DNA from 4 places in the Blastococcus sp. SYSU DS0619 genome. Region 2 is predicted to be linked to each of the others. Evidence: riboswitches for the same ligand, from Rfam matches in the RefSeq annotation. Region 2 holds a riboswitch; each other region holds the start of a gene.
The links. Region 2 has a riboswitch for cyclic di-AMP ahead of ACI79T_RS09020 (C40 family peptidase). Riboswitches for the same ligand answer to the same signal wherever they lie in the genome.
Positions count from the first base shown of each region.

Region 1: linked by a shared signal. The riboswitch ahead of ACI79T_RS17795 (NlpC/P60 family protein) and the one ahead of ACI79T_RS09020 (C40 family peptidase) in region 2 are both predicted to bind cyclic di-AMP.
Region 3: linked by a shared signal. The riboswitch ahead of ACI79T_RS11155 (hypothetical protein) and the one ahead of ACI79T_RS09020 (C40 family peptidase) in region 2 are both predicted to bind cyclic di-AMP.
Region 4: linked by a shared signal. The riboswitch ahead of ACI79T_RS18350 (aggregation-promoting factor C-terminal-like domain-containing protein) and the one ahead of ACI79T_RS09020 (C40 family peptidase) in region 2 are both predicted to bind cyclic di-AMP.

Region 1 is NZ_JBJHAM010000020.1:60,731-66,074, reverse strand. Features, by position in the region: gene ACI79T_RS17805 (D-alanyl-D-alanine carboxypeptidase family protein) at 120-1,859, shown strand; gene ACI79T_RS17800 (hypothetical protein) at 1,946-2,266, shown strand; cyclic di-AMP (ydaO/yuaA leader) riboswitch at 2,453-2,631, shown strand; gene ACI79T_RS17795 (NlpC/P60 family protein) at 2,649-3,731, shown strand; gene ACI79T_RS17790 (M48 family metallopeptidase) at 3,986-5,269, shown strand; gene ACI79T_RS17785 (glycosyltransferase family 4 protein) at 5,266-5,344, shown strand, end outside.
Region 2 is NZ_JBJHAM010000005.1:103,563-108,906, forward strand. Features, by position in the region: gene ACI79T_RS09000 (ScyD/ScyE family protein) at 1-334, shown strand, start outside; gene ACI79T_RS09005 (SMP-30/gluconolactonase/LRE family protein) at 409-1,311, opposite strand; gene ACI79T_RS09010 (Rieske 2Fe-2S domain-containing protein) at 1,422-2,360, shown strand; gene ACI79T_RS09015 (hemerythrin domain-containing protein) at 2,357-2,839, shown strand; gene ACI79T_RS09020 (C40 family peptidase) at 2,895-3,422, opposite strand; cyclic di-AMP (ydaO/yuaA leader) riboswitch at 3,438-3,596, opposite strand; gene ACI79T_RS09025 (carboxyl transferase domain-containing protein) at 3,937-5,344, shown strand, end outside.
Region 3 is NZ_JBJHAM010000007.1:95,799-101,142, forward strand. Features, by position in the region: gene ACI79T_RS11140 (NADPH:quinone oxidoreductase family protein) at 1-146, shown strand, start outside; gene ACI79T_RS11145 (protein kinase domain-containing protein) at 157-2,106, opposite strand; gene ACI79T_RS11150 (hypothetical protein) at 2,228-2,560, shown strand; gene ACI79T_RS11155 (hypothetical protein) at 2,617-3,486, opposite strand; cyclic di-AMP (ydaO/yuaA leader) riboswitch at 3,758-3,903, opposite strand; gene ACI79T_RS11160 (bifunctional 3'-5' exonuclease/DNA polymerase) at 4,072-5,344, opposite strand, start outside.
Region 4 is NZ_JBJHAM010000022.1:29,433-34,776, forward strand. Features, by position in the region: gene ACI79T_RS18335 (glycoside hydrolase family 3 N-terminal domain-containing protein) at 1-497, shown strand, start outside; gene ACI79T_RS18340 (cation diffusion facilitator family transporter) at 543-1,298, opposite strand; gene ACI79T_RS18345 (ArsR/SmtB family transcription factor) at 1,295-1,669, opposite strand; gene ACI79T_RS18350 (aggregation-promoting factor C-terminal-like domain-containing protein) at 1,834-2,673, opposite strand; cyclic di-AMP (ydaO/yuaA leader) riboswitch at 2,861-3,007, opposite strand; gene ACI79T_RS18355 (class I SAM-dependent methyltransferase) at 3,137-3,793, opposite strand; gene ACI79T_RS18360 (GNAT family N-acetyltransferase) at 3,856-4,869, opposite strand; gene ACI79T_RS18365 (SDR family NAD(P)-dependent oxidoreductase) at 4,911-5,344, opposite strand, start outside.

The DNA of each region.
Region 1 (5,344 bases), on a different contig from region 2:
CCGGGGGGTCCGAGCAGATCGCAGGCCTTCCCACCTGGTGTCCCGGGCGTGTGCGGGACACCATTCGTGCCGGGGGCGACGCCGGTCGTGCCGCCGGCCCGATCGGGGAAGGGAACTCGATGCTCGCGCGCTCGTGGTGGCGCCCTCCGGCCCGGTTCCGGGCCGCGGTGGCCGTCCTCGCGGCCTGTGCGGTGGTGCTGGTGCCGACCGGTCCGGTGGCCGCCGCGCCCAGCGACCAGCCGGGCGGCACCTCCGGGGTGCTCGACAGCGGCGACCTGGACCACCTGCAGCGGCGCGCGGCGGAGGTCCAGCAGAGCCTCCGGGCACGGCAGGACGAGGTCGTCGCCGCCCGGGCGGCGCTCGCCGAGGCCCAGGTGGGGGTGGAGGAGGCCCGGGCGGCGCTCGCCGACGCGCAGGGCGTGCTGGCCGGCTACCAGGGCGAGGTCGCCGGCTACGCCTCGGCCGTCTACCGCGACGGCGGGGCGCTGACCCCGCTGACCCTCCTGCTCCGCGCGGGCGACCCCGGCGAGGTGCTCTCCGCCCTCGGGTTCCTCGACGCCGTCGACGCGCACGCCGCCGAGGTCATCGGGATCGCGGAGGGGCACCGGCGCGCCGCGCTGGACGAGCAGCAGCGGGCCAGGTCCGCGCTCGAGCAGGCGCAGGCACGGGCCGACGAGGTCACCGCCCGGGTCGCCGAGCTCGAGGCCTCCGCCGCCGCGGTGACGACGGAGCTGGACGAGGCGCTGCAGGTCGTCGACGGCCAGCTGTCCCGGCTGCAGCGCGAGCAGGTGGACGTCAACGAGCAGACGGCGGCCAGCTGGCGGGCCTACGTGGACCAGTTGCGCGCCGCCGGCGTCGACACCGTGCCGGCCGCCGCGCTGCGCGAGCCCGCGCGCGGCCTGCCGGACCGGCTGGTGCCCGTGGGCGCCACGGGGGGTGGTGCCCAGCGCGGGGTGGCGCAGCTGCCGGGGCAGCCGACCTCGCTGCTGGTCCTGCCCGCCGAGACGCTCACGGCGGTCAGCGCGGCGATGGAGGCGCTCGGCCGGCCGTACGCGCCGGGGACGGCCGGTCCCGACTCCTGGGACTGCGGGACGCTGGTGGAGTCCGCCTTCCGGCGGGCCGGGGTCCCGTTGCCGGCCACGCAGGAGGAGCTGTTCGCGACCGCCACCCCCGTGGCCGCCGCCGACGTGCTCCCCGGCGACCTCGTCTTCCTCGGCTCCGGCGAGGCCGGACTGGGGCACGTCGGGATCGCCCTGGACCAGCGGACGATGCTCGCCGCCGACGCGCGGGCCGGTGCCGTGGTGGTGCGGACGCTGCCGGCCGACCAGGTGCTGGCCGTCGGCCGGCCGGTGCTGGGCCAGCGGCCGGCGGGTCCGGTCCCCGGGCCTGCCGCGGGAGCCCTGCGGACCGAGTGCGGCAACACCGTCTACCCGCCGAGCTACGACGGGGCCCGAGCGTGGGGTGGCTATCCGAACGGGCTCATCCCGCCGAGCGCGATGTGCCCGCTGGGCGTCGGCGGGCACTCGCTGCGCTGCGACGCGGCGGCGGCCTACCGCGCCATGTCGTCGGCCTACGCGGCCGCGTTCGGCGCTCCGCTGTGCATCACCGACTCCTACCGGACCTATGCCGGCCAGGTCCGGCTCTACGGCGAGAAGCCGGCCCTCGCCGCGGTGCCCGGCACCAGCAACCACGGCTGGGGTCTCGCGGTCGACCTGTGCGGTGGGATCCAGACGTTCGGCACGCGGCAGTACGCCTGGATGGTCGCCCACGCCGGCCGGTTCGGCTTCCTGCACCCCACCTGGGCCGATCCGGGGAACGGGCGCGAGGAGCCCTGGCACTGGGAGTACGCCGGGACCTGAGGCGCCCCGGCGGCCGGACGGCGGTGCGCCGGAATTGTCGGTGCCTCCTCCTAGCGTGCGGAACGACTCACGGAGGAGAAGAAGCGATGCTCATCGACTGCGACACCTGCACCGTCCGGGGGACCGGCTGCGCCGACTGCGTGGTGACCGTCCTGCTCGGCGCCCCGCCGGGATGGCAGGGGATCGATCCGGTCGTCGTCCCGATGACCGGCCGTGCCCGCGGCGGGTCGGCCGCGGCTGCCGCCGAGGACGTCGTGGTCCCCCCGCCGGGTGTGGTGGTGGAGTTCGACGACGTGGAACGCCGGGCCGTCCGCGCGCTGGCCGACGGTGGCCTGGTGCCGCCCCTGCGCCACCCCGACGGCTCCGACGGCCGCGGCGGCGAGGGTTCCGGATGGCGCACGGGCTGACCCGCGGTGCCCGTCGTGCGCGGGCCGCGCATACACCCGAACGGGTGAATGCCGAGGTCGGAGCGCCGTGTCGGACGGAATGACGTCCCACACGTTTCTCCCGTTCCCGATTGTCACAGGCGCATCACGGTCGTTAAGGTCGTCGCCGTTCGGCCGGGTGGTCGTCATCCGTCGAAGGGTGACCTCGACCGAACACCGCCTAATCACCGCGCGGCGCGCAGCACCGGCGCCCGAGGTGTACCGGGGACCCACCGCAGTTCTGGGGTGAGTTCTCCCGCGACCGGCTCGCCGGCCCGCGGGGGATAGGGCCAGTCTTCCCAGCCCGAACCCGTCAGCTAACTCGGTCGGCGGTAGCAGTGGAAGAAACGGAGAGCCGCCGCACGTGGCGCCCCCTCACGCACTACTGACGCACGCCCCTGAGCAGTTCGCCACCGTCGGCCGGCGCAGCCCTGCGAGCGCCCGCCGCCTCGGACCGGTCGGTTCCGGCCTGCTGGTCAGCGCAGCCGCTGCCCTGACCGTCACCCTTCTCCCCGCCACCGCGAGCGCGGTCCCCGGCACGGCCGACGAGGTCGCCGCCCAGGTGGCCGAGGCCAGCCACGAGCTCGAGGTCGTCTCCGAGCAGCTGAACGAGGCGCGTGTCGCCCTGGACGCGCACCGGCACGACGCCGAGGTCGCGACCGAGGCGGCGGAGGCGGCCCAGGCCCGGCTCGACGCCCTCGACGGGCAGGTCCGCCTGCTCGCCCGCAGCGCCTACACCGGCAGCGGCATGTCGCAGCTGGACGTCCTGCTGTCCAGCGACTCGGCGGACCAGCTGGTGTCCCAGCTCGGCACGCTCGACGTGATCGCCGGGCACACCAGCGACGTGCTCTCCGAGGTGACGCTGGCGTCCGAGGACGCCGAGGAGTCCCGGGACGCCGCCGCCGCGGCTGCCGCCGAGGCCCAGCGCGTCGTGGACGAGATCGCCGCCAAGCAGGAGGATCTCGAGACGAAGATCGCCGAGTACCAGCGGCGGTACGACGCGCTCACGGCCCCGCAGCAGGCCGAGGTGGCCCGGGTCCACGGCGGCGACAGCCTGCCCGCGCCCGCGCCCAGCGGGGTCGTCGCGCCCAGCTCGGCCGCGCAGGTCGCCGTGAACACCGCGCTGGCCCAGATCGGCGACCCCTACGTCTGGGGCGCCGGCGGTCCGAACGCCTTCGACTGCTCGGGTCTGACGTCCTACGCCTACGCCGCCGCGGGCGTGACCCTGCCGCACTCGAGCGCCTCGCAGTCCCGGATGGGCCAGGCCGTCTCCCGCAGCGAGTTGCAGCCCGGTGACCTGGTGTTCTTCTACAGCCCGGTCAGCCACGTCGGCATGTACATCGGCAACGGGCAGATGGTGCACGCCGCCACCTCCGGCCAGCCGGTGAAGATCGCGAGCCTGGACGCGATGGGCAGCTACAACGGCGCCCGGCGGATCGCCGGCTGACAGCCGCGGGAGCATCGCAGCGAGCGCCAGCGAGCGAGGAGCGGACCGCGGCGCGGAGGCCGGCCGGGGTGCTCGCCGGCTGACAGCGCCCGTCCCACGAGGGCCGGTGACCTCTGCCGAGGTCACCGGCCCTCGTCGTTCTCCGGGCTCGACGGGATCGCGCCGAGGATGGGGCTCCCGGAGCCGATCTGCGCGGCGTGCACTCGGCGCTCCGCCCCGGGGTTCCCGCGGACGGCGCACCTAGGATCGGCCGGGTGTACGGGGGAGGGCGGCCAGCCGCCCGGGCTGCGCTGGGGACGGCGATCGTGCTCGGCATCGCCCTCGTCGTCGTCATCGTCGTCCGCACGCCGTGGGACCTGCTGGCCGAGCCGCCCGGCGGGCACACCGATCCCGACCCCACCGCGGGGCTGGCGGCCGCGCAGCTGGACCGTGCGGAGGCCTTCGCGGCCGCGCTGCGCCCAGCGTCGCTGCTCTCCCTGGTCCTCGGCCTGGCCGTCTCGGCGGTCCTCGGCCTGACCCGGCTCGGCGGGCGGCTGGTGCGCGCGGTGGCCGCTCCGCTGGGCGGCCGGTGGTTCGTCCAGGTGCTGGTGGGTGTGCCGGCTCTCGTGGTGGTCGGCCGCCTGGTGACGCTGCCGGTGTCGGCCTACGCCGAGTCGGTCCGGCACCGGTACGGCCTGTCCACCCGCGGATGGGGGCTCTGGCTGCGCGACGTCGCCGTCTCGGTGGCCATCAGCGCGGCTCTCACGACCGTGGTCGTCCTGGCCGTCCTGTGGCTGGTCCGGCGGGCCCCGCGCACCTGGTGGGCCTGGGCCGGGGGAGCGGCGGCCGCCTTCGTCGTCGTCGGCTCGTTCCTCTACCCGGTGGTCATCGAGCCGGCCTTCAACTCGTTCGAGCCCCTGCCGGCCGGCGAGCTGCGCACCGACCTGCTCGCACTGGCCGACGCGAACGGCACGCCGGTGCAGGACGTCCTGGTCTCCGACGCCTCACGCCGGACCACGGCCCTGAACGCCTACGTCTCCGGCTTCGGGTCCACCCGCCGGATCGTCCTCTACGACACGGTGCTCGCCGAGCTGCCGGACGAGGGGATCGAGTCGATCGTGGCCCACGAGCTCGGGCACGTGGCCACCGACGACGTGCTCACCGGCACGCTCATGGGTGCGCTCGGCGCCGGGGCGGCGACCGCGCTGGGCGGGTGGCTGCTGAGCTCGACGCGCCTGCTGCGCCGCGCGGGGGCGGAGTCGCCGGGCGACCCCCGCGTCGTGCCGCTGCTGCTGTTCCTGGTCGCCGTCGGTGGATTGGTCGCGACCCCGGTGCAGAACCTGGTGTCCCGGCAGATCGAGGAGCGGGCCGATCTGCGCGCCCTGGACCTCACCCGCGACCCGGATGCGTTCATCGCCATGCAGCAGCGGCTGGCGACGGCGAATCTCGGCGACCCCGATCCGCCGGCCGCCTGGCACTGGTTCTTCGGCAGTCACCCGACCACGGCTGCGCGCATCGCGATGGCCGAGGACTGGCGCCTCCTGGAGGGAACGCGGTGACCCGGACCCTGGTGGTCACCAACGACTTCCCGCCCCGGCAGGGCGGCATCCAGACGTTCGTCGCGGCGCTGCTGG
Region 2 (5,344 bases):
CGAGCAGGTCGGCGTCATCGAGGACCTGACCAGCGTCACCGGGGTCGCCGTCGACCACAAGGGCACGGTCTACGTGTCCAACGTGCTCGAGGGGGCGCCGATGGGCGAGGGCCCGCCGCCGGCGGACTTCGACCCGTCCACGGTCGGTGAGCTCACCCGGATCGCCCGGGACGGCTCGCGTGCCACCGCGGACGTGACCATGCCGACCGGCCTGGAGATCGAGGGCGGCGACCTGTACGCCTCGGCGTGGAGCATCGCCGCGTTCCTGGGCATGCCCTCGGCCGGTGAGATCCAGCGGATCGCGCCCAGCGCCTTCATGACGGCCGCTCCCTGATCCCTGCACCGCAGACGGTGATGGCGGTCGGGAGGCTCGCGCCTCCCGGCCGCCATCGCCGTTCCCGCGTGCGGTCAGGGCAGGCCGGCGTGCGGGACGGCAACCTGCGTCGACACCAGCACCGCCTCGCGCACCGGCGCTCGCGTGTGCTCGTAGAAGTCCGGCGCGCAGCACATCAGCAGCGTGCGGCCGTCCTCGCCACCGAGCGCGCAGGCGAAGACGCCCATCCCGTCGGGCGCGGCGATCTCCCCGACGATCGTCCCGCCGGGCGCGATCCGCAGCACCCGCGAGCCGAACCCGTCGGCGACCCAGACGTGCCCGTCGGCGTCCATCGTGCAGCCGTCCGGCGCGACGACGACCTGCCCCATCAGCTCCTCGACCGAGTCGCCCACCGGCTCCGCGCCGAGCGACGCCCACACCCGCCGCTCGCCCAGCGAGCCGTCCGCGCCGATGGCGAAGGCGGAGAAGCGGTTGCCCCACGTCTCGCCGACGATCAGCGTCGCGCCGTCCGGGGTGATCACCGAGCCGTTGGGGAAGCGCAGCCCTTCGGCGACCACGGTGACCGTGCCGTCCGGGTCGACCCGCTTGAGCGACGCCGGGGCCGGCGCCCCGCCGCCCATCAGGTCGAAGCCGAAGTCGCCCACGAACGCCCGGCCGGACGCGTCGACCACCATGTCGTTGAGCAGGCCGGTGCAGACGTCGGAGAGGTCGGCGTGCGTGGCCACCTCGCCGTCGGTGACCCGCAGCAGCCGGTGGTCCTTCATCGACACCACGAGCAGCGAGCCGTCGGGCAGCCAGCCCAGCCCCGACGGCTGGTTCTCCACCCCGAGGACGACGGTCTCCGGGCCGCCCTCGGCCGCCACCCGGCTCACGGTGTGCCGGTAGAAGTCCGACACCCACCAGTGCCCGTCGCGCCACCGCGGTCCCTCGAAGTAGGAGCCGCCCTCCAGCACCGTCCGGAACTCTCGATCCGCCATGCCGTCGGACGCTACGACCACCCGGCCCCGGGCACGAGCCCGCCACCTCCTGTTTTCCCCCGTCCCGGGGTGGGCAGGGCTTCGGGCATGGCAACCTCAGGCGCGCACCGGTGAGCATCCGCGAACTGCTCGAGCGGGCGGTGAACCGCGCAGAGCGGTGGCAGCTGCTCGATGCGCCCAGCTACCAGGTCGAGCACGGGATCTCGCTGACCTTCCTGCTGGCCGGCCGGTACGCCCGCCCACTGCAGGACCTGCTGCACGGCGTCTGGCTCGGCCACCCCCTGCACCCCTTCCTCGTCACCGTGCCGATCGGGTCCTGGAGCGCGGCGGCCCTGCTCGACGGCCTCGACGCGACCGGCCGCGGCGGCCCGGGTACCGGTGCGGCGGCGCGCACCGTCGTCGGGTTCGGCATCGCGGGTGCGGTGGGCGCCGCCGCGAGCGGGATGACCGACTGGCAGCACGCCCACGACGAGGCCCGCCGGGTCGGCCTCGTGCACGCCGCCCTCAACAGCACCGCGCTGGCGCTCTACGCGTGGTCGTTCGCCGACCGGGGACGGGGCCGCGCGGTGCGGGCCCGGGTGACCGCCGCCGCCGGTCTCGCCGTCGTCGTCGCCGGCGGCTACCTCGGCGGCGTGCTGTCCTACCGGCACCGGCTCGGCGTCGACCACTCCGCGGCCGGCCGCTCGCCCCGGACCTTCACCGAGGTCGCCCGGCTGGCCGACCTGCCTGACGGCGAGCCGGTCGGCGTCGACATCGACGGCGTGCCGGTGGCGCTGATCCGCACCGGCGGCGCGGTCCGCGCGGTCGGCGGGCGGTGCCCGCACCTGGGTGGCCCCCTGGCGGAGGGCTGGCTGCACCGGGACGAGCTGGTCTGCCCGTGGCACGGCTCGCGCTTCGACCTCGACACCGGCGAGCCGGCGCAGGGCCCCTCCACGGCTCCGCTGCCCTGCTACGACACCCGCATCACCGACGGCGCGGTGGCGGTGCGGCGGCGGGCCCGCTGGCGCAGCCCCACCGCGATCACCACCGCCGAGGAGGCATCCCGATGAAGGCCGACGAGGTCCTGATCGCCCACCACGACGTGCTGCGCGGGCTGCTCCGCGAGCTGGCGGAGACGTCCGCGGCGGAGACCGGCCGGCGGGAGGAGCTCCGCGACCGCTTCCTCCGGGAGATCGAGATCCACGCCCAGATCGAGGACGAGCTGTTCTACCCGGCCGTGCCCGACGTCTCCCCGCTGCTGGCCCTGGCGCACGCCGAGCACCGGCAGATCGACGACCAGGTCGCGACCGTCATGCGCATGGACGTCACCGACCCGGAGTTCACCACCGAGGTGCGCATGCTGGAGAACACGGTGCGCCACCACACGATGGAGGAGGAGCAGCGGATGTTCCCCCAGTCGCACGCGCTGGGGGAGGAGCGCCTCGAGCAGCTCGGGGAGCAGCTGCGTGCGCGGCAGCAGGAGTTGGCCGAGTCCGGCGGGATGCGGCTGATCATCCGGCTGAAGCGGGCGACCCTCCGCTCTGTGTAGTCGCGCGGTCCCCCCGGGCGTGCGCGCACACCCGGGGGAACCGTCGCAGGAGTGATCAGACGATGCGGCGCGCGGTGTTGTAGCCCCACATCGAGTCGACCGGGACGACCGCCACCGGCTGGCCGTAGGTCGAGGAGTGCACCATCAGCCCGTCCCCGATGTACATGCCGACGTGGCCGACCGGGTCGTAGAAGAAGATCAGGTCGCCGGGCTGCAGGTTGGCCCGGTCCACGTAGACCCCGGCCGTCGACTGCGCCCGCGAGGTCCGGGGGATCTCCAGGCCCGCGGCCTGGTAGGCCGACCAGGTGAGGCCCGAGCAGTCGTAGCCGCCGGGGCCGGTGCCGCCCCAGACGTAGGGCTTGCCCTGCTGGGCGAGGGCGGTGTCGACCGCCACCTGGGCGGCGTGCGTCGGTGCGACGACCGGGGCGACCGTCACGGTGACGGTGCCGCCGGAGGTGCCACCGCCGCCGACATCAGCAACGGCGGGGAGCGGGGAGAGGGCGATGCCCGCTCCGGTGACGAGCGCGAGCGCCGCCCCGCGGAGGGAGCGACGGGTGACCGAGGTCGTGCGAGTGGTCGTCATGGACGACGGTTTCTCCTGTTCTCCGACAACCGCCTACCGGGTTAGCTGACGGGTTCGGGCGGGGAACTCGCCCGGCGCTCCCGGGCATGCCGGTCACGCTTCACCCCAGTGCTGCGGTGGGTCCCCGGTCCGGGCGGCGGAGCGATCCGACGCCTGGTTCGGCGGTGTCCGCACGGGTGTCACCGGTGGTGGTGACGACGCGGCCCCGGGCGGACCGGCGACGACGCTAGGCATGTCACGGAAAGGTCACAAAGCGGCCGGACGGGCCTGGCGGGGCCGGATCGGGAGGACGACGGCGCCCCGTCGGGAACGCGACTCGCGAGCGGACCACGGCCGATCCCGTCGCACGATCCCGGCCGGTTCCGTCCGCCGGCACGGAGCGCGACCGCGCACTTACTTCCTGACGCGCGGCATGCCTCGACTCTCCGTCCACGATCGCGTGCGCTCCGATCCGCTCGCGACCGCCCCGGTGACCGTCGCCACAGCTCGTCGGAGCGCGTGCGAGCATCGCCGGGTGGCCCGCCTGCTGATCGCCAACCGCGGCGAGATCGCCGTCCGCATCGCCCGCGCGGCGGCCGCCGAGGGGCTGACGTCGGTCGCCGTCACGGCCTCCGACGAGCCGGACGCACCCCACCTCGCCGCCGCCGACGAGACGCACTTCCTCCCCGGCAGCGGACCCGCCGCCCACCTCGACGCCGCGGCGATCGTGCAGGCCGCACGCGCCGCCGGCTGCGACCTGATCCACCCCGGCTACGGCTTCCTCTCCGAGGACCCAGCGCTCCCGCGCGCATGCGGGGACGACGGCGGTGCGCCGACCGTCGTCGGCCCCGGCGCCCCCGTCCTGGAGACGCTCGGGGACAAGGTGCTCGCCCGCTCGGCCGCCGAGGCCGCCGGCGTCCCGGTCCCGCGGGGCACCACCGACGCCACGACCGGCCAGGTCGTCGACCTGCTCGATGCCACCGGCGCGGTGATGCTGAAAGCGCGGTTCGGCGGGGGAGGGCGGGCCACCCGCATCCTCCGCCGGGGCGACGACGTCGCCGCCGCGTTCGCCGCGGTGGCCGACGAGGCCCGGGTCGCCTTCGGCGCCGACGCGCTGCTCGCCGAGGAGCTGGTCGAGGACGCCCGGCACATCGAGGTGCAGGTGCTCGGCGACGCGGACGCGGACGTCGTCGTCCTCGGCGACCGCGACTGCTCGCTGCAGCGCCGCCGGCAGAAGGTCGTCGAGATCGCGCCGGCGCCGAACCTGCCGGGCGCGGTCCGGAAGCAGCTGCACGACGCCGCCGCCGCGCTCGCCCGGCAGGTCGGCCTCCGCGGCCTGGCCACCGTCGAGTTCCTCGTGCCGGCCGGCGACCCCGCGCGCTTCGTCTTCCTCGAGTGCAACCCCCGCCTGCAGGTGGAGCACACCGTCACCGAGGAGGTGCTCGGCCTGGACCTGGTGCGGCTGCAGCTGCGCGTCGCGGCCGGCGCGACCCTCGCCGACCTCGGGCTCGCCGACGGCCCGCCCCGCGCCGCCGGGTGCGCGGTCCAGGCGCGGGTCAGCGCCGAGACGCTCACCGCCGACGGCGCCGTCGTCCCGTCCGCCGGGACCATCAACTCGCTCACCCTGCCTGGTGGCCCCGGCGTGCGCGTCGACACCGCCGCCCGGGCGGGCACCGACGTCAGCCCCCGCTACGACCCACTGCTGGCCAAGGTGGTCGTGCACGCGCGGCACGGCGGCCTCCCCGAGGCGCTGGCGCACCTGCGCCGCGCCCTGGGCGAGGTCGAGGTGCGCGGCGTCGCCACCAACACGGCCTTCCTGCGGGCCCTGGTCGCGCACCCCGAGGTCGCCGAGGCCACCACCACGTTCGTCGACGACCACCTCGCCGACCTCGCGCCGGCCGCCGCGCCGACCGGGGAACCCGGCGGGCAGGAGGGGCTGCGCG
Region 3 (5,344 bases), on a different contig from region 2:
GGCAGGAGCTGGCTCCGCTGCTCGAGCAGGGACGGCTCGAGCCACCCCTGGGGTCCGTGCACGAGCTGGCCGACGCCGCCGCGGCCGTCGCCGAGCTCGACGAGCGCCGCGCCACCGGCAAGGTGCTGATCCGCGTCCGCGCCTGACCGGCCGGGATCAGACCCGGGGGTCGGTCCCGCCGTCCGTCTCGTCCTCCGGGGTCACCGTCGGGGTCGTCGGCGCGTCGGTCTCGTCGGCCGGCGGGGTGGTGGGCGTCCCGGTGTCCTCCGCCGGCGGGGTGGTCGGCGTCCCGGTGTCCTCGACCGGCGGGGTGGTCGGCGTCCCGGTGTCCTCGACCGGCGGGGTGGTCGGCGTCCCGGTGTCCTCCGCCGGCGGGGTCGTCGGCGTCCCGGTGTCCTCCGCCGGCGGGGTCGTCGGCGTCCCGGTGTCCTCCGCCGGCGGGGTCGTCGGCGTCCCGGTGTCCTCGACCGGCGGGGTCGTGGGCGTCCCGGTGTCCTCCGCCGGCGGGGTCGTCGGCGTCGCGGTCCCCGGGGCGGCCGTGTCGTCGCCCGGGCTGCTGGGCGCGGACGTGCCGGGCGCCGGCTCCTCGGCGGCCGACGACTCCGGCGCCGTCGTCGTCGGCGTCGTCGCCGGCGCGGGCCGGGGCGCAGGCGGGGCCGCCGGGACCGGTGCTTCCTCGTCGACGGGCGACGGCGTGCCCGGTGCGGCCGGCGGGGCCGCGACCAGGACGACCACTTCGTCACCGGGGAGGAGCTGCGGACCGGCGGCCTGCAGAGCGGTCACGGTCCCCGCGACGCCGCCCGGGGTGGCGTCCTGCTCCAGCCGGACCGTCAGGCCGAGCGCGCTGAGCTCGGCGACGACCTCCTCGACCGGTCGCCCGACGTAGTCCGCGGCCACCAGGTCGACCACCGCGATCGGCTGCGACTCGGCGGCGCCGGCCGACCCCCCGGGATCGGAGCCGGCAGCCCCGATCACCGCGGCCGTGCCACCGCCGAGCAGGAGGAAGGCCACCACCGGGAGCACGACCCGCAGCGCCGGACGGCGCGCCGCGGACCGCTCCGCGATGGGACCGGAGACCCGCCGGGCGCCGGCGCCCTTGGAATCGGCCCTGCCGCCGGAAGTACCGGCCCCCGAGGTGGCGGCCCCCGCGGCGCCGGCCCCGGCAGTGCCGGGCCCGCGGTGCGCGCCGGTGCCGCGCCGGGAGCCCGTGCCGCGGGACGCCGCCACGACGGCCACCGGCCGGGTGACCGACGCCGTGTCCAGCGGGCCGTGCATCGTCTCCTCGACCGCGTGCAGGAACGCGGTCCCGTCGGGCAGGCGGTCCTCCGGGTCCTTCACCAGCGCGGCGTCGATCAGGGCGCGGACGTCCTGCGGCAGCTCGGCCGGCAACGGCTCGGGGTGCTCCTGCACCTGCTTGAGCGCGACGGTCACCGGGTTGTCGCCCTCGAAGGCCGCGTGCCCGGCCAGCGACTCGTAACCGACCAGCCCCAGCGCGTAGACGTCACCCGCCGGGCCCACGTGCTCACCCCGGGCCTGCTCCGGCGACATGTACTGCGCGGTGCCGATCACCTGGCCGGTCTGGGTCAGGGGCACGCTCCCCGCCGACCAGGAGATGCCGAAGTCGGTGAGCTTCACGGTGCCGTCGGGGGTGAGCAGGATGTTGGCCGGCTTCACGTCGCGATGCACCACGCCGGCCTGGTGGGCCGCGGCGAGCCCGGCCGCCGCCTGCTGGAGGATCGCCAGCGCGGCGCCGGTGCCGAGCGAGCCGTCCTCGGCCAGCCATGCCGAGAGCGGCGGCCCCTCGACGAGCTCCATGACCAGGTAGGCCAGGTGCTCCCCGGTGCGGTCCGCGGTCGACTCGCCGTAGTCGAGGACGGCGGCGATGTTGGGGTGGCTCAGGCTCGCCGCGTTCCGGGCCTCGGAGCGGAACCGCGCGACGAACAGCGGGTTGTCGGCGTACTCGCTGCGAAGCACCTTCACGGCCACCGGGCGGTCGAGCAGCACGTCGCGCCCGCGCCACACCTCGCCCATCCCGCCGACGGCGATCAGGTCGAGCAGCTCGTAGCGGTCGCCGAGGATCTGCCGGCTGGTGTCGGCCGTGGTCACTCCCGATCCCCTCGTGCTCGTCGCCGCGAGATGGTCCCCACCCGTCGGTCCCGCGCCCTGTGGAGTGCCCGTCGAGACCCGAGCTGAACCCCCGCCACGCCCGGGGAGTCACACTGGTGTCGTGCCTTCGCCCCCGCCCCGGCCGTTCGCCCAGGTCCGCGGCGTGGTCCGGCTGCTCAACACCGCCGCGGGCCGGGTCCTGTGCCTGGCCGGGGAGGTCGACGACGCCGCCGTCGCCGCGTTCCTGCACCGCTACGGCGGCGAACCGGTGCGGGTGGACGCCGTCGACGCCGGATCGGTCACCGGGCTGTCGTCCGCCGGGCGGCTGCTGCTGCTCGACCACCTGGACGCCGCGGTCGCACGCACGGGCCGCCCGCTCCCGGTGCGCCACTCACCGGAGCTGGCGCGGGCCCTGGACGAGGACGGCCCACTCCTCGCCGCCCGTCCGGACTGACCCGGGCCCGCGGGACCGGCCGCACCCCGGACCCCACGGGCCCGGGGTGACGGCGCTCAGCCCTGGTAGTTCACGTGCACGTGGTCGAAGTGGTTGGCCGTGGCGCTGCCGCGGTTCTCCATGGCCTTCCAGGACCCCCCGGCCGAGGACAGCATCCGCTGCTCCCAGATCAGGTAGTCCACGCCCAGCTCGTCCCAGTGCGCCCGGTGGTACTCGACGATCGCGTCACCGAGCGCCGCGTTCGACATCACCATGTAGTCCAGCGCCAGCCCGGACGGGTGGCCACCCGGGTCGGCCGCGCTCGCGCGGGTGCCGCCGAGCGTGATGCCGGCGGCGCCGGGCACGTTGCTGACCACGGCGTCGGCCGCCGCCTGCACCACCGGCCGGTGGCTGCCCGCGGTGTTGCTGATCTTGGCGACCGCCGACGCGACCACCGATGCGGCCGCCGTCGCGGCGGCGCGGGCCTGCTGGCTGGGGCTCGCGGCCGCGGCCGCCGGCGCGGGGGCTGCCGCCGACGCGGCGGCGGCAGCGGCCTCCGCCTCCGCCTTGGCCTTCGCCTCGGCCTCGGCGCGGGCGGCGGCCTCGGCCTCGGCCTGCTGCCGGTCGAGCTCCGCCTGGTCGGCGGCGGCCTGCGCCTGCTGAGCCGCGGCCTGCTCGGCGTCGCGGGTGCTGCGGCTGGCGGCGAGGTCCTGCAGCGGCGCGAGGTCCTCGGTGACGTCGATGGGACCGGAGGAGGCGGTGAGCCCCAGCTCCTGGGCGACGCTGACCGACTGCGGCGTCTCCGCCACGGCCTGCGCGGCCGGCTCGACGCCGACGAGGGTGTTGACCAGGACGGCGCCGGCTGCGGCGACCGCCAGGTACATGGCCGGGCGGCGGACGTGCGCGGGGGGCCGGCGGCGGCCGGACGTGGTGGTGCGGGGGTTCATGGGTGCGGGAGCTCCGAAGGTGTCACGCGGCCGGCCGGAGGGCGGGCCGCGGCGGGGGTGCGGGCAGCGGGGCGCCGGCGTCGGGCCGGCTGGGCGGGCCACCGGGAGACGGCGAGGAGCCGGTCGAGCGGGAAGTGCTCGGAGGTGGCCGGACAGCGGGCGGGACGCCGGGTGCGCGGTGCGATCAGCTCCGCGGACGCACCCGGGTGCGGCGGTGCCGGCGGGAGCTGAGGCGTGCGGTGGTGCAAGGGCGCGCCATGCGGCGGCTCTCCGTTTCTTCCGTTGCCGCCTACCGGGTTAGCTGACGGATTCGGGCGTGGAAGTCGCCCTACCCGCGCCGACGTGCTCGGCGCGCGATTCACCCCAGTGCTGCGGTGGGTCCCCGGCTCACCCGCGGCGCGATGGCAGCGGGCGACTCGGCGGCGTCCGACCGGACTCCCCGGATGGGGACGTGGCGACCGATCGGACCTGGCCACGGTAACCGCCGTTATGCATCCGTGACAACGAGGAGCGGGCTATTTCCACGGCGTGAGGTGTGTCGCGTGCCGGCTCCGGGCCCATCGGCGGTGTAAGGGCCGCATCCGGTCAGCCGGCGTCGGCCCACGACCGGACCACGGCGACGTCGAGCGGGAAGTCCACCGGGAAGCCGCCGAACAGCAGGCGCCCGGCGGTGGACGCCGCGGCCCGCACCGCCGTCACCACCTCGTCGGCGAGCTGCTCGGGCGCGTGCACGACGACCTCGTCGTGCAGGAAGAACACCAGGTGCGGTCGGCTCTCCAAGGGGCCGTCGCCGCCCAGCCGCCACAGCCGGTTGCGGAGGTCTGCCAGCCAGCACAGCGCCCACTCCGCGCCGGTGCCCTGGACCACGAAGTTGCGGGTGAACCGGCCCCAGGCGCGGCGGGCCCGGTCGCGCTCGTCCCGCGAGCCGGGCTGCTCCGCGGGCTCGCCGAGATCGACCGCGCGCTGCGCCCACGCCCCGGCGGGCGGCGGCGATCCCCGGCCCAGCAGCGTGTGCACCACCTCCCCGCGCTCCCCCGCCCGGGCGGCCGCCTCGACCAGGCCGATGGCCTGCGGGTAACGGCGGGTCAGCCGGGGCATCATCCGGCCGCTCTCGCCGCGGGTGCCGCCGTACATCGCCCCGAGGATGCCGAGCTTCGCCTCCGCCCGCGTGGCCACCGCCCCACCGGCGACCATGCCCTCGTAGAGGTCCGAGGCACGCGCCGCCTCCGCCATCGCGCCGTCGCCGCTCATCCCGGCGAGCACCCGCGGTTCCAGCTGGGCCACGTCCGCGACGACGAACCGCCACCCGTCGTCCGCCACCGCCGCCGGGCGGATCAGCGTGGGCACCGACAGGGCGCCGCCGCCGGTGGACGCCCACCGCCCCGTGACGACCCCACCGGGCAGGAACGAGGAGCGGAACCGCCCGTCCCGCACCCAGGCCTCCAGCCAGCTCCAGCCGTTGGCCGTGAGCAGCCGCATGAGCTTCTTGTACTCGAGCAGGGCCGGGACGCCCGGGTGGTCGAGCTGCTCGAGGGTCCACGAGCGGGTGTCGGCCACCGGGAGACCGGCCTGCTGGAGCGCGCGCAGCAGCTCGGCGGGTGAGTCCGGGTTGAGCCCGGGGGCGTCCAGCGCGGTGCGGATCTCCCCGAGCAGCCGCTCGAGGACCGCGGGTCGCCCGCCGCCCACCGGGCGCGGCCCGAGCAGCCCGGTCAGCAGGCGCTCGTGCACATCGGCCCGCCACGGCAGGCCGGCGTGCGTCATCTCGGCGGCCACCAGGGCACCGGAGGACTCCGCCGCGAGCAGCAGCGCCAGCCCGTCGCGCCGGGGCGAGGCGGCGAGGACTCCCTGCTGGCGCCGG
Region 4 (5,344 bases), on a different contig from region 2:
CGACGCTCAAGCACTTCCCCGGCCTGGGGCGGGTCCGGCAGAACACCGACACCAGCGACGGCGTGGTCGACCCGGTGACCGCGGCCGGCGACGAGCAGGTGAGCGCCTTCGCCGCGGCCCTGGCCCACACCTCGGCCGACCCGTTCGTGATGGTCTCCTCGGCGACCTACCCGCGCATCGACCCGGACAGCCAGGCCGTCTTCTCCCGCGCCGTCGTCACCGACCTGCTCCGCGGGGAGCTGGGCTTCGACGGCGTGGTCATCACCGACGACGTCGCGAACGCCGCCGCCATGCGCGACATCGCCCCGGGCGAGCGCGCGGTGCGCTTCCTGGCGGCCGGCGGCACCCTGGTGCTCAGCGTCGACGGCACGCTGGTGCCCGAGATGGTCGACGCCGTCCTGGCCCGGGCGGACGTCGACCCGGCCTTCGCCGCCACGGTCGACGCCGCCGTCCGCACCGCCCTGACCGCCAAGGCCGAGGCCGGCCTCCTCGGCTGACGGCACGTGCTGGTCCCGGTCGCGCCCGGCCGGCGGGACGGCGCGTCAGTCCTGCTGGCGGGCGGTGATCTGGACGGTCTGGGGAGCGGGCACGGCGTTGGACGGCGTGCAGCAGGCGTCGGTGCAACCGTCGCCGCACCCGCAGGTGTCTCCGTCGGACCCGCCCGGGACCACCGGACCGCAGCCACAGGCTTCCCCGCGCCACGCCTCGAGGCCTTCGCGGAAGGCGACGGCGGCGATGACCAGTCCGGCGATCGGGTCGGCCCAGCCCCAGCCCAGGGTCGCGTTGAGGACCAGCCCGACCAGCAGCACGGCGGACAGGTAGGTGCACAGCAGCGTCTGCGTGGAGTCGGCGACGACCGCCTGGGAGCCGAGCGCGCGGCCGGTGCGGCGCTGCGCCCAGGACAGGAAGGGCATGATGACCAGCGACGCGGCCGCCAGGCCGATACCGACCGGCGATGCGTCGGGGTCCCCGCCGAAGAGCAGGGCGCGGATCGACTCGAACGTCACGTAGCCGGCGAGGGCGAAGAACGAGAGCGCCATCAGCCGGAGCGCCTGTCGCTCCCGCGACTCGGGGAGCCGGTGGCGGAACTGCCACAGGATGATCAGGCCGCTGGAGACCTCGACGACGGAGTCCAGGCCGAAGCCGATCAGCGCGACCGATCCGGCGGCGATGCCGGCGCTGACGGCGATGACCGCCTCGATCACGTTGTAGGTGACCGACGCCCCGGCCAGCAGTTGCGCCCGGCGTCCGAGATGCCTGGCCTCCTCGGCGCTGGGCCGCGCGTGGACCGTGCTCACTGCTCCGCGGCCTCTCCGTAGGTGGGGCACAGGGAGACGGCGTCGCCGGTAGCGGCCAGCAGCCGCTCGGCCGCACCCAGCAGGTCGAGCAGTTCGGGTGCGGTGGACAGCGACCACATCGACGCCCTGCCCTGTGGCCGGGAGGCGATCAGGCCGCAGTCGCGCAGGCAGGCAAGGTGCGCGGACACGGTGGACTGGGCCAGTCCGAGGTGGTCGGTCAGGTCCACGACCTTGTGCTCGCCGAGCACGAGGTGGCGCAGGATCGCCAGCCGCGCCGGGTCGCCGAGACTGCGGAACATGCACGCCGCCGCGGACAGGGCCGCCACCTCGCTGACCGGGACGTCGGCAGTCGCGTTCGCGCTCGATGTCATCGTCACGCAGCGATGCTATCGCCGGCCAGCCGCCCGTGGGGTATGCGACGCCGTCGAGTGCACCGGGCGGACGCCGAACGGACGAGGCCCCACCCTGCACGGGTGGGGCCTCGTCCGTCCTGCTGAGCGCTAGCGGCGCACCGGGTCGTCCACCCGGTGCGGCCTCAGTACCAGCCGGTCGACTGGGAGTGGCTCCAGGCGCCGCACGGCGAGCCGTAGCGGTTGTTGATGTAGATCAGCCCGGCGTCGATCTGCCGGTAGCCGTCGGAGGTCTTGGCGATGCCCGTCCCGGCCCACGTCGAGTCGAGGAACTGGGCGATGCCGTAGGCGGTGCTGCGGGGGTTCTGCGCGTTGGGGTTCCAGCCGCTCTCCTTGCCCCACAGGTTCTCCAGGCAGGTGAACTCGCTGCCGGAGCCACCCACCTTCTGCATCGCGTACCCCTTGAACGACCCGGCCGGTGCGGCGGCTGCGGCCGGCGCGGGGGCCGCCGGAGCGGCGGGGGCGGCCGGGGCGCTGGTGGTCCGACGGGGGGCGGCGGCCGCGGCCTGCGCCTCGGCGGCGCGGGCGGCCTCGACGCGGGCGGCCTCGATACGGGCGGCCTCGGCGCGGGCCGCCTCCTCGGCGGCACGGCGGGCGGCCTCCTCCGCCTCGATGCGGGCGGCCTCCTCGGCGGCACGGCGGTCGAGCTCGGCCTGCTCGGCGGCAGCCCGGGCCTCGGCGGCCGCGGCCTGCTCGGCCACGCGCTCGCTGCGGCTGGCCGCGAGCGGGGCGAGGGAGTCGACGGCCGACTCGACGGCGTCGGCCGGCGGCGCCTCGGCGGGGATGCCCAGCTGGGCGGCGACGCTGACCGAGACCGGCTGCGCCTTGGCGTGGGCCTCGGGCTCGTTGGCGACGACGACGTTGACGACCAGGGCACCGGCGGCGACGACCGCCAGCAGGAGCGCCGGGCGACGGACGGACGTGGGGCGCAGGGCGCGGGTGATCGAGGTGGCGCGAAGGTTCATGGGGTGGGACTGCTCCAGGGGCAGGGCACAGCGGGTCCGCGGCGGACAGCTGCAGGGGTGGTCGAGTGGCAGCGGGTGCAGGGCGGGACGCCCGGGCGCTCAGCGCGGGGAAGGCGCGCGCGAGGCTCCGTACCGGCTGCGGTTCCGTGCAAGGTGGGCCCGCAGGCTCGCCATGCGGCGGCTCTCCGTTTCTTCCGTCGTGCCGCCTACCGAGTTAGCTGACGGATTCGGGCGTGGAAGTCGCCCTACCCGCGCCGACGTGCTCGGCGCGCGATTCACCCCAGTGCTGCGGTGGGTCCCCGGCTCACCCGCGGCGCGATGGCAGCGGGCGACTCGGCGGCGCCCGGCGGACCTCCCCGGATGGGGAGAGAACGACCGGCCGGGCTGGCCCACGGTAACCACCGTTATTCGTTCGTGACAATCCCTCTGGGGGAACTACCGTGTGGAAGTCGTCTCGCGGAGCTCAGGGCAGCTGCCAGACGGTCGTCCGGCGCACCGCCGTGGGCTGCGTGGGCGACGGCTCGGTGTCGGGGACGTCGTACACCGCCAGCGCGGTCAGCCGGTCCTCCGGCAGGTAGACGCGGCCGGGGTCCCCGACCAGCACCTCGACCCCGCGGGCGCGGGCGGCCTCGAGGAAGGGCAGCACCCGGTCGGTCATCTCGCGGTCGTAGCAGACGTCCCCGGCGAGGATCACCGCCACGTCCGGCGGCCCGTCCCCCAGCACGTCGCCCACCGGCGTGATCCCCGGTGCCCCGTTCCGCTCGGCGTTCACGGTCACGGCGGTGAGCGCGTACGGGTCGACGTCGCTGGCGAGCACGGAGCTCGCCCCGGCGCGCACCGCCGCCACGGACACCAGGCCGCTGCCGGCGCCCAGGTCGAGCACCGCGCGCCCGGCCACCAGCTCCGGGTGGTCGAGCACGTAGCGCGCGAGCGCCTGGCCGCCCGGCCAGGCCGCCGCCCAGAACGGCGGTTCGGTGGAGGTGCGCCCGTGCTCGGTCTGCATCGCCTCCCAGAGGGCGACGACGTCGGCGGCGACCAGCAGCTCGACCTCGGGCACCAGGTCGGGCCGCACCGGGCGGGTGTGGGCGCGGACGAACTCCGCGGGAACGGGATGGTCCACCCCGGCAGTCAACCGCACCGGGACTGCGGCGGCGCGGGCCGGGCTGCTCGGAGCCGGACTGCTCAGAGCCGGGCCGACCAGGAGGACAGCCGGCCGGCGGGACGGAACCCGAGCGCCTCGTTGACCGCCACCATGGGGGTGTTGCGCTCGGAGTTGTAGGTGCTGATCCGGCGCACCTCGGGGAACGCCTCCGCCAGGTCCCGCAGCACGGCCGCCTTCACCCGGGCGCCGAGCCGGTGCCCGCGGTGCTCGCGGAGGACCAGCGTCCCGCCCTGCGAGGCGCGCGCGGGCTGCGCCAGCGGGATCTGCAGGTCCGTGAATGCGATCAGCCGGCCGTCCCGGGTCACCGCCCCGGCGGAGAGCACCGCACGCCCCCGGGCGACGTGCGACCGCTCGTACTCGCGGATCCGCACGCCGTCCCACTGCTCCTCCTCGACCGGCAGGTCGCCGTGCGGGGCGTCGGTCGTCATCCGCCGCTCCAGCAGCGCCCGGTCGTCGAGCAGCGCGTCCGGGGTCCGGTCGCGCCAGGTCACGACCTCGTACCCGCGGCCGGCCTCCACCGCCCCGGCCTCCAGCGCCGCGAGCCGCTGCTCGTCGGGCGGCAGCAGGAGGTCGCGCCGGGTCTCGACCAGATCGCAGGCCCAGCCGTGCGCCTCGGCGAACACGCGTCCCGGCGTTCCCGGAGACGGCTCGTCGACCTCGGCGATCAGGACGGTGCGTCCGTGGTCCGCGGCGAGCGCCCGGCCGGACGCCAGCAGCGCGCTGCCCAGCCCGCGACGGCGGGAGCCGGGGTGCACCGCGACGTCGAGGATCGCGACGGTCGGGTTGTCCCTGCTCGGGAGGATCACGCGGAGCGCCCCGACGACGGCGCCGTCGACCACGGCTGCGCGGTGCGCGCCGCCGCGGGAGCCGCCCGGCCCCACCAGCTCGCGGCCCAGCGCGACGTGGTCCCGCGCCGGGCGCGGCGGGTCCTCGGGCCGGTCGGCCCGCTGGGTCGCCGCCCAGACCTCGCACCACGCCGGGAACAGGTCGTCCTCGGGTCCGAGGTCGACGATGCGGCAGGTGGCGGCGCTCACCTCCGGAGTTCTACCGCCCGCCGCAAGCGGATTTCCGGCGGTCAGCCCGGAGGCTTCGCCGGCGCCGCCCGGCGGGCGATCAGCCGCCAGTAGGTCCCCGGCAGCAGCCGCACCAGCACGTCGGGGACCTTCGCGGTCCAGCCGATGAGCAGCCGCGGACGGCGTCGCTCGATGGCGGCGACGATCTGCGCGGCGGCGTCCTCCGGCGGCATCCGGAGCAGCTTGGCGAACTGCTTGCGCCCCTCCTCGTACTCCGCCGGCGAGACGCCCGAGCCGGTCCGGGCGGTCTCGGCGATCCGCGTCCGGATGCCGCCGGGGTGCACCACGGTGACGCCGATGCCGTCCTCGGCCAGCTCGTGCCGCAGCGCCTCGCTGAACCCCCGCACGGCGAACTTGCTGGCCGCGTAGGCGGCCTGACCGGCCGGGGCGAAGATGCCGAAGACGCTGGACACGTTGACCACGTGCGCACCGGCGT